Regions from separate parts of the Crystallibacter crystallopoietes genome, predicted to be linked through region 2. Evidence: predicted binding sites of a transcription regulator. Region 2 holds the regulator's gene; the other holds the start of a gene.
What was found. The regulator LexA, encoded in region 2, represses DNA repair genes until DNA is damaged. The targets are predictions, from matches to a motif close to TCGAACANNTGTTCGA.
Positions count from the first base shown of each region.

Region 1 (7,838 bases), 1.4 Mb from region 2:
CAGATGGCCGCGGTGAAGATGCTGGTGGCAACCCAGCCGCCTTCCTGGATACCGCCGATCGCCGCCACGATGGACGGGGCGAACCCGGCCATTAGGAAGCCCAGTTGGGTGCCGATGGCCAGCCCGGAGAAGCGGACCTTGGCGCTGAACATCTCGGCGTAGAACGAGGGCCAGACGGCGTTGGCCGCGGCGTAGGCGCAGGAGAAGGTCACCACGGACAGGGTGAACTGCAGCAGCGTGTTGCCCGATTCCATCGAGAGCAGATAGAACGGCATGAAGACCGCGCTGCCGACGGCACCGTAGATGAAGACCGGCTTGCGGCCAATCCTGTCCGCAAGCTTGCCGAAGAGCGGCTGGGTGAACAGGGCGCCGATGTTGCCCGCGACCACCAGCCACAGCGTAATGCCTTCATCGACGCTGCCGACCTCGGCGCCGTACTTGATTGCCAGCGTGCCGTAGACAGTGGAGACGGCGGCGATGAACGCGCAGCAGATCACGCGCAGGACGTCGCGCCAGTGGCTCTTCAGCAGCACGGCGACCGGGAGCTTCGCGATTTCGTTGTTGGCCTTGGCGGCCTCGAAAGTCGGGGTTTCATGCAGCGAACGGCGGATGAAGTAGGTGACGATGACGACGATAGCGCTGAGCCAGAACGGGATGCGCCAGCCGATGCCGTACTTGATCTCGTCAGGCAGGGCCACCACGGGGATGAAGACCAGGGCCGCGAGGATCTGGCCGCCCTGGGTGCCGGTCAGGGTCCAGGAGGTGAAGAAGGACCGGCGGTTGTCGGGAGCGTGCTCCAGCGTCAGCGAGCTGGCACCGGCCTGCTCGCCGGCGGCGGAAAGCCCCTGCATCAGGCGGCAGAGCACCAGGATGGCGGGAGCCCACCAGCCGATGGTCTGGAAGTCCGGAATGCAGCCGATGATGAACGTGGAGGCACCCATCAGCACCAGCGTGAACATCAGGACCTTCTGCCGGCCGATCCGGTCGCCGAAGTGCCCCACGAAGATGGCGCCGACCGGGCGGGCGATGTAGGCGAAGCCGAACGTCGCCAGCGACATGATTCCGGCATTCGCGCTTTCGTCCGGGAAGAACACGTGCGGGAAGATCAGCGCTGCGGCGGAGCCGAAGATAAAGAAGTCGTAGTATTCGACGGCGCTGCCCATGAAGCTGGCGATGGCAGCCCGCTTCGGCGTCTTGCCGTGATGGGCGAAGGCCTCATCCTCTTGGTGAACGGCGGTCATGGAGTGCTCCTTGCAACTGCTGCGGGATCTGGCGGGCCGGGGAAACGGCCGGAGGCGGGTGGCCCGCCTGGATGATGTGCGCAATCCGCACGGATGTGCACAAATCGAACGGTTGTTAAAAGGTAGCCCACCTCACAGGGCATGTGCAAGACGTCTGCCCGACCAGCCTTCAGGTCGCCCGCATCCGGCTTCCCTCACCTTCCGCGCCCCCGGCCTTCCATCTCCTGTGCGATATGCGTACAATTGTGCAGAAACCGAACGAGGGAAGGTAGTCACATGAGCACGGTGTCGGAGTCCTATTTAGTCGGCCTGATCGGTGACGGGATCACGGTGTCGCTGACGCCGCCCATGCACGAACGCGAGGCTGACCACCATGGCATCCGCTATCTGTACCGGCCCATTGACCTGACGTCGCTCGGCCGTCCGGGCGAAGATGTCGGCGAGCTGCTGCGCCAGGGCCGCGAGCTCGGCTACAACGCGTTCAACATCACGCACCCCTGCAAACAGCTGGTGATGGAACACCTGGATGAGATTTCCGACGACGCCCGCCGGCTCGGCGCGGTCAACACCGTCCTGATCCAGGACGGCAAGTTCCTCGGCCACAACACGGATTTTTCCGGTTTCAGCATGGGCATGGACAACGGGCTGCCGGATGCGGAACTCAGTTCGGTGGTGCAGTTGGGCACCGGCGGCGCCGGTTCCGCCGTCGCCTTCGCCCTGCTCAAGAAGGGCGCGCAAAAACTGACGCTGCTGGACCTTGACCCGGCCCGCGCCGCCGAACGTGCCGCCGCGTTGGCCGAGCTCTTCCCCCAGCAGCAGGTCGCCGCCGCACCGATGGAAGACCTCCCCGCCGTCCTCGCCGCCGCCGACGGAATCCTCAACGCCACACCGGTGGGCATGTACAACCACCCGGGCCTGCCGCTGGACACCGAGCTGCTTGAGCCGCGGCACTGGGTGGCCGACGTCATCTACCGCCCGGTGGAGACCGAACTGATCAAGACCGCCGCTGCCAAGGGCTGCCGCGTGCTCGACGGCGGGCACATGGCCGTCGGCCAGGCGGTCGATGCTTTCCGCTACATCACCGGACTGGAGCCCGATCCGGCCCGCATGCGCGGACACTTCCTCGAACTCCTGGCCCAAGGCCTCTAGCATTTCTCCACTGCCTTCGAAAGGTCCCCTGTTGCGCACCTCCATTGCCACCGTTTGCCTGAGCGGAACGCTCGAAGAAAAGATGCACGCCTGCGCCAACGCGGGCTTCGACGGAATCGAAATCTTCGAACAGGACCTGCTGGTCTCCCCGCACAGCCCCGAGGAAATCCGGGACCTGGCTGCCCGGCTCGGCCTCAGCCTGGACCTGTACCAGCCGTTCCGGGACTTCGAGGGCGTGCCCGAAGAGCTGCTGGCGGAGAACCTCTACCGCGCCGAGGCGAAGTTCCGGCTGATGCGCAGCCTCGGGATGGACCTGATGCTGCTCTGCAGCAACGTCGGCACCGCCACGATCGACGACGACGAACTCGCCGCGGCCCAGCTCCGCCGGCTCGGCGACCTCGCCGCCCGGTACGGCATCCGCATCGCCTACGAGGCACTGGCCTGGGGCACATTTGTCAACGATTTCGAACACGCCATGCGGATCGTGGACCTGGCGGACCACCCGAACATCGGCACGTGCCTGGACAGCTTCCATATCCTCTCCCGTGGCTGGAATCCGGCTGGAATCGAGAAGATCCCGGCGGAGAAAATCTTCTTCGTCCAGCTGGCCGACGCGCCACAGCTGAGCATGGACATCCTGTCCTGGAGCCGGCACTACCGCGTCTTCCCGGGCGAGGGTGCCTGGGAACTGGACAAGTTCATGGGCCACCTGGTCCGCAGCGGCTACAACGGGCCGGTGTCGCTGGAGATTTTCAACGACGTCTTCCGCCAGGCCGACGAGGAACGCACCGCCGTCGATGCCATGCGTTCGCTGATCTGGCTCGAGGAACGCACCTCGGTCCACCTGCTCGAAACCGACGGGCCGGACGCCCGCTACCCGATGCAGCTGGCCACCCTGCCGCAGGTCGCCGAGCCCACCGGCTTCAACTTCGCCGAGGTCAAAGCGGAGAACACGGAGCACGTCCAGCAACTGCTCTCGCAACTCGGCTTCACGTTCCGGGGCCGGCACCGCACCAAGCCGGTGCAGCTGTGGACGCAGGGCCAGGCCCGCATCATCATCAATGAGCAGCAGGCACGCGGGCTTGAGCCGACCATCGCGGCCCTGGCCTTCGACGTCGAAGACCCGCTGGTCGCCGCCTCCCGCGCGCTCCAGCTCAAGGCCACCGCCGTGCCGCGCCAGAGCCAGGCCAACGAGGCCGTGCTTCAGGCGGTCAAGGCACCGGACTCCACGGAGATCTTCCTCTGCGAGGCGACGCCGGACGGAACGGCAGCCTGGACGGACGAATTCGCTACCGACGGCGCCAAGCGGTCGGGCCAGGACCTGATCACCCATATCGACCACGTCAATCTGGCCCAGCCCTGGCAGCATTTCGACGAAAGCGTCCTCTTCTACGAAAGCACGCTGTCGCTGGCCCCGCGGCCGTCCACCGAGGTCCCCAGCCCGGTAGGCCTGGTGCGCAGCCAGGTCATGCGCACCGAGGACGGCAATGTCCGCCTCGCGCTGAACATCGCCCCGCTGGTGATGGAACAGCCGGGCCCCTCGGCGGAGTCTGCCTACCCGCAGCACATCGCCTTCGCCTGCACCGACCTGATCGCCTTGGCCCGCAACGCGGTGGCCAGCGGGCTGGAGTTCCTGAAGATCCCGGCCAACTACTACGCGGACCTGCAGGCCCGCTTCCGGCTTGCCCCGGAGCTGCTGGCCACGCTGCAGGAACTGAACCTGCTCTACGATCGGGACGAGACGGGCGAGTTCCTGCACTTCTACACCGCCACCGTGGGAAGTGTCTTCTTCGAAGTAGTCGAACGCCGCAGCAGCTACGACGGGTATGGCGCACCGAACGCCCCGGTCCGCCTGTCCGCGCAGTACCTGCTGAGCAAACACGGCTAGAATCACTGGGATTGCCCGCAAGGAAAGTTAGGACCATGGAACAGCTCGACGAAGCCGTCAGCGAGGAGACCCCTGCCTATTGGGTCAAGTCGGCGGAGAAGACCCTCGCAGTCCTACTGGCCTTCAGCGCCGATGAACCGCGCCTGACCATCACCCGGGCCGCCGCGAAGGCAGACCTCAGCCGCGCCGCGGCACGGCGGTTCCTGCTGACGCTGACCGACCTGGGCTACCTGCGCAACGACGGCAGCGTCTTCGAGCTGACGCCGCGCGCGCTGGATATCGGCGCCACTTTCCTCTCCAGCCTGACCCTGCCGCAAATCGCCGAACCGCACTTGAAGCAACTCGCCGTAGACCTGGATGAGACTGCATCGCTGTGCATCCTGGACGGCACCGATGTGGTTTACATTTCCCGGGTGCTGGCCCCGCGGATGCTCCGGGTATCCGTCAACGTGGGAACCCGGTTCCCGGCCTGGGCCACTTCGATGGGCCGCGTACTCGTCGCCGGGCTGCCGCTGGCCAGCCGCGAAGCGTTCTTCGACGGTATCGAGATCACGCAGTACACGCAGCACACTGTCAGCAGCATCGCCGAGCTGCGGGAAGAGGTCGAACGCACGGCAGAGCGCGGCTGGTCCCTGGTCTCCCGGGAGCTCGACGACGGCCTGCGCGGGCTCGCGGTTCCGGTACGCCGCGGCGGCGACCTGATCGCCGCGCTCAACGTCTCGCTGCAGACCCACCGCGGTCCGGAGGCGACCATCGCCGAAACAATCCTCCCCCGACTGCAAGCGGCGGCGGAGCGTATCGCCGACGACTTCGGCGGACGTGGCGCAAGACAGTAGTCCCTGGCCGACAGACCATCGGTGGCGGCCATCAGCAGGATGGTGGATCACCGTGTTCCGGGCTCATGCCGGTGAGGCCGTCTGTACGCTTCCGTCGTCTTCGTAGCTGGTGGCGCCGGCCAGATCCCGCCCGGCTATGTAGCCGAACGCCAAAGCCGGTCCGAGGTTGATTCCCCCAGCCGGATAATGGCCGCCCATCACGCTGGCTTGGTCATTGCCGGCGACATACAGACCTTCTATGGGCTCGCCGTCGCTATTTAATACCCGTGCACGGCCGTCCGCCTCCAGCCCGGCGAAAGTGCCGAAACTGCCAGGCACCACACGGACCGCGTAGAAGGGGGCCCTCTCAATCGGGGCCAGCGAGGGATTTGGCTTGACCTTCTGGTCGCCGCCGTAGCGGTTGAATTCGGTCCCGCCGCGGTCAAAGTCCGGGTCTACACCCTTGCGGGCGTTCTCATTGAACCGCTCAACCGTTTCCCTCAGTGCCACTGGGTCGATCCCGCACTTGGCGGCGAGATCTTCCAGGGTGCGGCCCTTCATCAAGTATCCCGATCGCAGGTACGGAAACAGCGGTACCGGCAGCGGCTTCGCCATTCCCAGCGGGTACTTGCGCACGAAGACCGAATCGGCGATCTGCCAGGACTGCACCTCCTCCCCGTCGGGTGTGGACCCGATCAGGGCTGAGACGTAGTCGTAATAGCCGTTGGCCTCGTTCACGAACCGCCGGCCGTCGGCACGCACGCCGATGCTGCCAGGCTTCGCACGGTCCATAATATGGGGGAACGTTCCCACCCGGCCGCTGCGGTAGGGCACCAGCGAAACCGGGCACCAGGCCGCCGGGGACTGGACGTCCGTCTTGAAGTGTCCGCCGACGGACTGGCCCAGGCTGATGCCATCTCCGTTAGCCTCCTTGGGCGCCAGGGACCAATGCGCTGCACCCGTCGGCGTCTTCGGGAACAGTCCCTTCCGGCGCTGAACATCGTTGGGGAACCCGCCTGCCGCCAGCACAACGCCCCGGGCCGCCTTGATGCGCAGCTCTCCCTCCGGGGAGCTCACGACGGCGCCCGTCACCTTTCCGCTGTTATCCGTAAGCAGGCTCCGGGCGGGGGTAGAGACGCGGATGTCCACGCCGAGATCGTCTGCAGACTTCATCAGCCGGCCGGTCAGCGCGGTTCCGTTGACCAACTGCATGTTCCGGCGGTGGACCAGCAAGTCCCATAAATGCGGAGTGAACCGGCGGGCCGCATGGAACAGGCCCGCGATGCTGCCCTGGGAGGCGGAGAGGAACTTGGTCAGATCGGGTCCCGCCATGATGCCCATGCCGAGGAAGGACGTCTCGTAAAGCTGGTGTCGCATCTTGGCCCGCAACTCGGGCTTGAGACTGCGGGCGTTTAAGGGCTTGGGGCCGACCGAGCGGTGGCCGGTGCCGGCACCGGGGGTCTTGCCGTAGATGTCCCTGATTTTGGTCCCGGGGACGAACTGCAGGGACGTCTGGTTCTGGAAGAATCCCACCATGTGCGGCACGGCCTCGAGGAAGGCATCGACCTTATCCGCCTGGTAATTATCCCCCAGCCTGTGGCGCAAATAGGTACGGAACTCTTCCGTGTCCTCGTTCACTCCATCGGCCTTGGCCAGCGGGTTGCCAGGCGTCCAGGCCCACCCTCCGGACCAGGAAGTGGCCCCACCGCAGACGGTCGCCTTTTCCACCACGATGACCTTCAGTCCATGGTGGGCGGCGGTAACAGCGGCGGAAAGGCCTCCGGCCCCGGAGCCGATGACCAGAACGTCGCAATCCAGTGCAGGGCGTTCAGAGGGGGGAGTATCGGTATTACTCATCAGTCTTCCTTGTTCTGTGAAGCGGCAGGTACCGGTGCGCGGCTAGGTCGGGGCACGCCGTCGAGGTTGGACAGGGTGGTGCGAGCGGCCTCCAGTGCAGCGGCGGCACGTTCGCGTGGTGGCACGGGAACGTTTGTAACTACCGGCGCTTCGATGCAGATGGGCAGTTCTTCGGGTAGATAACGCAGCGGGGCCAGGATATTTAGCCCGCCCTGGCCGGGCAGCAACCGGCCGACGCGGGCCTGGTACAGCAGTTCCTCGGTTGTCTCCGGGCGTTCGGCGACAGCATCGCAGAGCTGCAGGTAGCGGAACCACTCCGGCGGCAGCGCGGCGATGTCTTCTGCAGAGCTGGCCGAACGGTCGAAGTGGATGGAGTCGATTAGCAGGCCCGAGTTCGGATGGCCGGCCTGGTGCAGCAGGTCGGCAGCGTCTGCCAGATCCTTGACTTCGGTCCACGGCATGAATTCCATGTTCGGCGTCAGCCCGTAGCTCTGGGCGAGTTCGGCCAGAGCGGCGAAATTATCCGCGAGGCGGCTGCGGTCGCCGTCGTTGCCGGCAACAAGCACTTGGCTGGCGCCGAGAAACGCCCCGGTTTCCAGAAACGCCTCGTAGTCGGCGGTCACGCTTGTTTCCGGCTTGAGCCGCAGGATTTCAACATCCCAGACCTTCATGCCCGTCTCATCTAGCCGTTTCCGGGTCTCCAGCACCATGCGGGTACGGCCGATAGTTGGATAGCGGCGTTCCTCGGGGGTCGCGGGAATCAGCCGGAGTCCAACCAAGTCGTAACCGGTTTCGGCCGCGCAGCTGACCATCTCGGGCGGAGTCAGCTCCAGTACGGTCAAAGCGGACAGGGCGAGAGGGTGTTTCATGGCGCGGCGCTTCCTGCCG
Region 1 covers NZ_CP018863.1:2,262,684-2,270,521, reverse strand. Annotated here, with positions in the region: gene AC20117_RS10645 (MFS transporter) at 1-1,241, opposite strand, end outside; gene AC20117_RS10640 (shikimate dehydrogenase) at 1,518-2,390, shown strand; gene AC20117_RS10635 (bifunctional sugar phosphate isomerase/epimerase/4-hydroxyphenylpyruvate dioxygenase family protein) at 2,422-4,278, shown strand; gene AC20117_RS10630 (IclR family transcriptional regulator domain-containing protein) at 4,314-5,114, shown strand; gene AC20117_RS10625 (FAD-dependent oxidoreductase) at 5,178-6,950, opposite strand; gene AC20117_RS10620 (sugar phosphate isomerase/epimerase family protein) at 6,950-7,819, opposite strand; gene AC20117_RS10615 (Gfo/Idh/MocA family protein) at 7,816-7,838, opposite strand, start outside.
Region 1: a site for LexA is predicted at 1,346-1,361, ahead of AC20117_RS10640 (shikimate dehydrogenase). Genes of this name have one in related genera too.

Region 2 (7,838 bases):
TATCTTCGCCCAGCATGCCAAGAGCCGCGAAGGCAAAGCGCAGGTGGAACTGGCCCAGCTCGAATACCTGCTTCCGAGATTGCGCGGCTGGGGCGAATCAATGTCCCGGCAGGCGGGTGGCCGGGTCGGTGCCGCCGGCGGCGGCATTGGTTCTCGCGGTCCGGGTGAAACTAAGATCGAGCTGGACCGCCGCCGGATTCGTACCCGCATGTCGAAGCTGCGCCGGGAAATCGCCGGGATGAAACCGGCGCGCGACACGAAGCGGGCCAATCGAAAACGAAATGCTGTTCCGTCCGTTGCCATAGTCGGCTACACGAATGCGGGCAAGTCGTCGTTGCTGAACCGTCTGACCAATGCGGGCGTCCTGGTGGAGAACGCGCTTTTCGCCACCCTCGATCCCACGGTGCGGAAGGCCGAAACCGCCGATGGTCTCGGTTATACCCTGGCTGACACCGTCGGCTTCGTCCGCTCGCTCCCTACTCAACTGGTCGAGGCATTCCGCTCGACCTTGGAAGAGGCTGCGGATGCGGATCTCATCCTGCACGTTGTCGACGCTTCCCATCCGGATCCCGAAGGACAGATTGCTGCTGTCCGGGAGGTGCTCACTGAAGTTGACGCGCGAAAGCTTCCGGAAATCGTAGTCCTGAACAAGGCGGATGCAGCCGACCCGTTTGTCGTCGAGCGTCTGCGCCAGCGTGAACCGCGGCACGTCGTGGTTTCGGCGCGTACAGGTCAAGGAATCCCGGAACTGCTTGAGGCCATCAGCGAGGGAATTCCACGTCCAACGGTGAAGCTTGAATTGTTGATTCCATATGACCGTGGCGAAGTGGTGAGCCGGCTACACAGTCCGGATGCGGAGATTCTCTCCGTCGAACATGTCGAAAACGGAACGAAGCTGGAAGTGAAGGTCCGTGAAGGGCTGGCTGCAGAGCTCGGACCCTTCCTCCATCGTGGTTGAGGCGTCGTTGAACGAGAAGGAAGCGTTGCGTCTGCTTGACGTTGCGGTGCGTGCCATGGGCGGGCAGAACCGCGCTGGGCAGCATGAGATGGCCGACCGCGTTGCTGAGGCGTTCAGTAATCATGAACATCTGCTTGTTCAAGCGGGGACGGGCACCGGCAAATCATTGGCGTATCTCATTCCCCTGATCGTCCATGCCCTTGAGAGCGAGAAGCCCGCGGTTGTTTCCACCGCGACGCTGGCCTTGCAATCCCAGATCGTCAAGCGCGACCTGCCGCGGCTGCTCGAGGCTATCTCGGACGAGCTGCCACGCCCGGTGGATGTAGCCCTCCTGAAGGGGCGCAACAATTACCTCTGCCGGCACAAACTGGCGGGCGGTTTCCCCGAGGAAGATGCTCCCGACGCTCTCTTCACTCTTGGCGAGGACGCTGTACCGCATCCTGCCCCGGCAACCGCTGGCCCGGCCTCCGGGCTAGGAAAAGAAGTGGTACGGCTGCGGGAATGGGCGGACGAGACTGACACAGGCGATCGGGATGAGATCGTCCCCGGCGTCAGCGATCGGGCGTGGCGACAGGTTTCAGTGAGTTCCATGGAGTGCCTCGGAGCGCAGAAGTGTCCGATGGCGGCAGAGTGTTTCAGCGAGCAAGCCCGCACGCGGGCCGGTGAAGCGGACGTGGTGATCACCAACCATGCACTGCTGGCTATCAATGCCTTTGAAGGCTTGTCGGTACTCCCGGAATACGACGTGGTAGTCATCGATGAAGCACATGAACTGCAGGACCGTGTCACCAGCGCGGTCGCTGGGCAGCTCTCGGTGGCGATGGTGCATACGGCGGCGTCGATGGCCCGCAAGCATACTGCGGCCAGCGTCGAATCGATCAACAGCGCAGCGAAGAGCCTCGAAATAGCCTTGGCCGCCACTGCCACGGGGCTGATGGCCTCTGGGCTGCGTGACGATCATGAGATGGCGCTGACGCAGTTGCGTGAGGCTTGCCGAGTCGCACTTTCCGACTCCAAATCGGACACATCGAACAGCGCGGACGGTGGGCGGCAGATGGCCCGCTCCAGGCTGATGGTTGTGCTGGAGGTATGCGACCGGATTCTCTCCGCGGCCCAGGCTCGGGAGGTCGTGTGGATTACCAGGCCCAGCAATTTCGGGTCCGGAACCGATTTCGGGTCAGAGGACGATACGCAGCCCGCAACGGTCAACGTGGCACCTCTGTCCGTGGCCTCACGGCTACGTGAAGGTTTGTTTGACGGCCATACTGTGGTTCTGACTTCGGCGACGTTGGCCATCGGCAACGCTTTCGATGCGGTGGCCGGATCGCTGGGACTGATGGGGGCCGGTGCACCGGCGTACTCAAGTGCAGACGTTGGAAGCCCGTTCGACTATCCGAAGCAGGGAGTGCTGTATGTGGCTTCGCATTTGCCGAAGCCTGAGCGCGGAACTAGCGCCGAACAGTTGGACGAGCTGGAGGCACTCCTGAAGGCTTCCGGAGGCGGGGCATTGGGGCTGTTCTCTTCCCGGCGGGCGGCCGAGGAAGCGGCCGCTGAAATGCGACGGCGGATCAATAGCGAAATCCTGTGCCAGGGCGAGTCATCGATCGCTGCCTTGGTCAAGCAGTTTGCGGCGGAGCCGGATACCTGCCTATTCGGGACGATGACCCTATGGCAGGGTGTGGACGTGCCCGGAGACGCCTGCAGGCTCGTCATCATCGATCGGATTCCGTTTCCCCGTCCGGATGACCCTCTCATGACAGCGAGGACCCGCTCGGTGGCGCAAGCCGGAGGCAACGGTTTTATGTCCGTCTCCGCTACCCACGCCGCAGTCCGCCTGGCTCAGGGGGCCGGACGCCTTATTCGCGCCGCGGGCGATCGTGGCATGGTCGCGGTGCTGGATTCCCGCTTGGCGAACGCCCGTTATGGCAGTTTTCTCCGGTCTGCATTGCCCCCATTCTGGTCAACTAAGGACCGGAGCGTGGCGCTGCAGATCTTGGAACGGCTCTCAGCCCGTCAGACGGGTTGACCGCCCTTCCCGCTATGCGAAGCCAATGATATTAGTGCGTGCTCATCGAGTCCGATGAGGCATGCACGGGTGGACCTACCGCCCCCACCCTGCAGGAAGGCCAAGTCTGTGGGTGATGGCACCACAGAACTCGTGACGCAGAAGGCGCCCGGCCCTCAGCTCCGGCCTGTCCAAAGAGATGGACATTATTGCAAGGGAACGTTAGCTGCAGCGCCGCAACTAGCGGGAAAGCCGTTCGCTGCCATGCTGGCGGGACGAGACCGCCTTGGCGACAAATAGCATCCGTCTACAAAGTACGCATCACTGAAACCACTTTGCCCATGACCGTTGCATGGTCGCCGAGGATCGGTTCGTATTGGGTGTTTTGTGGCAACAACCAAGTATGGCCGTCCCGCTGCCGAAATGTCTTCACAGTTGCCTCGTCGTTGAGGAGGGCTGCCACGATATCTCCGTTGTTGGCGCTTTGCTGCCTCCGCACGACAACCCAATCACCATCACAGATGGCTGCGTCAATCATGGAATCGCCGGAGACCTTAAGCATGAACAGTTCGCCATGGCCAACCAACTGTCTCGGAAGGGGCATAACATCTTCGATGACCTGATCCGCCAGGATGGGGCCGCCGGCGGCGATACGACCGACGAGGGGAACCATGGCTGTGTCCGACCCGCTGCCGAGATCTGAGACGGTGGAACCGTTGATACTTCTGACATTGTCTGCCTGTTCCACCCCGGCCATTCGGGCAGCGCCGTCCTCAATGACGAGCGGAGTCAGCACTTCCATGGCGCGGGGACGCTTGGGGTCACGGCGGATGTAGCCCATCTTTTCGAGTTGGATCAGCTGGTGCGTCACGCTGGACAGGCTTGCCAGTCCGACGGTGTCACCGATTTCCCTCATCGATGGCGGATAACCATTAGCACTTACAGACTCCTGGATGGTTTCAAGGATTTTCTTTTGGCGCGCAGTCAGGCCCTTGGGCTGCCCTGCAGCCCGAGTCGGCTTTGTCTGTTTGCTGTCTGATGTGGCAGCTGCTCTGGAAACGTTCTTCGACATGGCCCGGACTCCGGTTTCTCCGTCCGATCCGAGTCAGCAGTGCCGTGCCTGAATTCGAACCGGAATCTTATTTTGTCAGTGGCAGCTGATGCACTTCATGTACGGCCACCTTTGGTTTAACGCTAGGGGAGTCATGGTGGACTTTCAAACATTTGTTCTAGTGAGTCTCGACAATGTTCGATCATAGGTGCTAAAACTGTGGAAGAAGGATTCGAACGTAAATTCGAATAAGGAGATCTCGGACATAAACGTTCGCAGATCGGGAAAGGTGTCAACATGTCTGCACAGCTCGCACCGCAGTCGCCTGCCGTACCGCGCCATACTCAACCACTCCAGCTCACCCGTCGCGGCCGTCTGCTGTTGATCGGCCTTCCGCTCATCCTTTCGGCTGCTGCTTTGTTGACGCTGATCGGCTTCTTTACGGCTCCCGCAGTGGCCTCCACCAGTGGCGGTCTAGGAGCAGGCGAGACGATCACTGTGACGGTCGGCTCCGGGCAGACCTTGTGGGAACTCGCCAGTGCCGTTGCCCCTGAGCGGAATCCGCACGATGTGATCGCTGAGATTTCGCAATTGAACAACCTTCCGGACTCGATCGTGCACGCCGGACAGCAACTGCACGTACCCGTCAGCGGCGACGGCCAGCGGCCGTAATATGAGACCCTCCGGCTGGCCCGATTCCTGCCCCGGGCCGGCCGGAGCTTAAGCTTGATCGGTGAGTGACCAGCTAGAACGCCTGAATCGCCTGCCTCTTAGAGACAACCTCAGAGGCTTAGAACCCTACGGCGCACCCCAGCTACATGTGCCGGTGCTGCTGAATGTTAACGAGAACACCCATCCACTTCCCGATAGTGTTCACAAGGCCATTGCGGCCGCCGTCGAGGCGGCAGCAACGGGGTTGAACCGTTACCCGGACCGCGAATTTACACAACTGCGTCAAGCGTTGGCTCGTTACCTGGGCCATGGGCTAACGGAAGAAAACGTTTGGGCTGCCAATGGCTCGAACGAAGTCCTCCAGCAGATTCTGCAGGCTTTTGGAGGTCCAGGCCGACGCTTACTGAGCTTTCCTCCTACATATTCGATGTATCCGTTGCTCGCAAGCGGCACAGACACCGAATATGTCACCGGAGCTCGCTCCTCCGACTTCAGTTTGACGGCCGAGGCAGCCGCTCGGGCAGTCAGGGAATCAGCCGCCAATATCGTCATTCTCTGTTCGCCTAACAACCCGACCGGGACGGCTCTGGGCCTGGACGTTGTAGAAGCTGTGTACGAGGCCGGGGCCGAATACAACACCATGGTCATTGTGGACGAGGCATATGCCGAGTTTGCCCACACCGGCACCCCCAGCGCGCTGGAATTGCTGCAGGGCAGGGAGCGTCTGATCGTTTCGCGAACGATGAGCAAGGCGTTCGCTTTAGCGGGGGCACGCGTGGGCTATCTGGCCGCGGCGCCCGAAGTGACGGATGCCTTGCGTTTGGTCCGCCTGCCTTACCACCTGTCCGCCATCACCCAGGCAACTGCCGTTGCAGCCCTGGACCACGCGGATGCGCTGTTGGCCAACGTTGAAGACATTAAGGGCCAGCGTGACAGGATCGTGTCCGAACTCACGGATATGGGTCTGCGTCCCGCGCCCTCGGATTCGAACTTCGTATTCTTCGGGGGAGTAAGCAATCCGCACGCAGTGTGGCAGGGTTTGCTCGACGCCGGAGTGCTCATCCGTGACGTGGGGATTCCGGGCCATCTGCGGGTTACTGCCGGCACTGAGGCGGAGACCACGGCCTTCCTGAACCGCCTCCGCGAGCTTGTCTGAGCGATTTCTCCTAGACTGATATAAGAGGCGCACGTCTTCGTGGACAGCCAAATCGATTTTCTTCAAAGGACTCCAATGACCGTGGATATTGCCACCGGACGCACCGCGCGCCTTGAACGCACTACAAGTGAATCCTCCGTCCTGGTGGAACTGAACCTCGATGGCACGGGCCAATCCGATATCAGCACGACTGTGCCGTTCTATGACCACATGCTCACGGCGCTGGCGAAGCACTCGCTGATGGATCTGACAGTAAAGGCGTCCGGCGATACCCATATCGACGTCCACCACACTGTTGAAGACGTCGCCATTACCCTGGGGGAAGTCCTTAAAAGCGCCCTCGGCAACAAGGCCGGAATCAAGCGGTTCGGCGAGGCCACTGTTCCGCTTGATGAAGCCATTGCCAACGCCGTGGTGGACATTTCCGGACGTCCTTATCTGGTGCACGACGGGGAACCTGCCGGCCAGGAGTACCACCTGATTGGCGGTCACTTCACTGGCTCGCTGACGCGCCACGTCTTCGAGGCCGTCACCCTACATGCACAGATTTGCCTGCACATGCGGGTCTTGGGCGGAAGGGACCCTCACCACATCGTTGAGGCGCAGTTCAAGGCTTTTGCGCGGGCGTTACGGGCTGCTATCGAACCGGATCCGCGCGTGGAAGGTATTCCCTCCACGAAGGGGGCCTTGTGAAATCAGCCCCGAAAATCACCGTCCTCGACTATGGATCCGGCAACGTCCGGTCCGCGGTGCGGGCGCTTGAGCATGTCGGCGCGGAAGTAACGCTGAGCCATGCCTCCGAGGATGTTCTCAATGCGGATGGCCTGCTGGTTCCCGGCGTCGGCGCTTTCGCCGCTGTCATGGAGCAGCTGAAGAAGGTGGATGCGTTGCGCTGGATCGGGCGCCGCGTTGCCGGGGGCAGGCCGGTTCTTGGCATCTGCGTCGGCCTCCAGGTGTTGTTCGAGGAGGGTGTTGAACACGGCGTCAGTACCCCGGGCATGGGGGAGTGGCCAGGAACGGTGGAGCGTCTTGCTGCCGAAGTTGTACCGCACATGGGGTGGAACACTGTTGAGCCACCCGAAGGCAGTCGCCTGTTTGCCGGCATCGAGGATGAACGCTTCTATTTCGTCCACTCCTACGGAGTGCAGCGCTGGGATTTCGATGTGTCCCAGCCGGCCATGACCCCGCCGCAGGTGACCTGGTCCGAACACGGAGGAAGGTTCATCTCTGCTGTCGAAAACGGCCCTCTGTGCGCGACGCAGTTCCACCCGGAAAAGTCAGGCGATGCCGGAGCTGAGCTCCTGCGCAACTGGCTCCGGACGCTGGGCTAGACATGTGGAGCATCGTGCTCATGGGCGTTGCCGGACTGCTAATCGGCGGAGCCATATCCTTCCGCAGCCAGAAAGCCCCGAAGGCTATTGTCATCAGCTTCTGGGTCTTGGCCGGAATGTCACTGCTGGCCGCATACCTGCTCACGCTCGGCCCGTCCGAGTAGAACTTTCCAATCAACCCAGAAAGCAGACATACCGAATGACTACAGACAACGCCCCGATTCTGGAACTGCTACCCGCAGTGGATGTTGCCGACGGCCAGGCCGTCCGCCTCGTTCAGGGCGAAGCCGGCAGCGAAACCAGCTACGGCGACCCACTGGACGCTGCGATGGCTTGGCAGAACGACGGCGCTGAGTGGGTCCACCTGGTAGATCTGGACGCTGCCTTCGGCCGCGGTTCGAACTCCGAATTACTCCAACGCGTCGTCAAGGAACTCTCCATCAAGGTTGAGCTTTCGGGAGGCATCCGGGACGACGCCTCCTTGGAGCGGGCGCTGGAACTCGGGGCTGCCCGGGTGAATCTCGGCACAGCTGCGCTGGAGAACCCTGAATGGACGGCCCGGGCCATCGACCGATTCGGCGACGCAATCGCCGTCGGGCTAGATGTACGCGGCACGACTTTGGCAGCACGCGGGTGGACCAAGGAGGGCGGCGATCTGTGGGAGG
Region 2 covers NZ_CP018863.1:3,618,826-3,626,663, forward strand. Annotated here, with positions in the region: gene hflX (GTPase HflX) at 1-958, shown strand, start outside; gene AC20117_RS16760 (ATP-dependent DNA helicase) at 912-2,984, shown strand; gene lexA (transcriptional repressor LexA) at 3,271-4,035, opposite strand; gene AC20117_RS16770 (LysM peptidoglycan-binding domain-containing protein) at 4,312-4,686, shown strand; gene AC20117_RS16775 (histidinol-phosphate transaminase) at 4,748-5,842, shown strand; gene hisB (imidazoleglycerol-phosphate dehydratase HisB) at 5,918-6,535, shown strand; gene hisH (imidazole glycerol phosphate synthase subunit HisH) at 6,532-7,173, shown strand; gene AC20117_RS23560 (CG2302 family histidine operon protein) at 7,194-7,337, shown strand; gene priA (bifunctional 1-(5-phosphoribosyl)-5-((5-phosphoribosylamino)methylideneamino)imidazole-4-carboxamide isomerase/phosphoribosylanthranilate isomerase PriA) at 7,373-7,838, shown strand, end outside.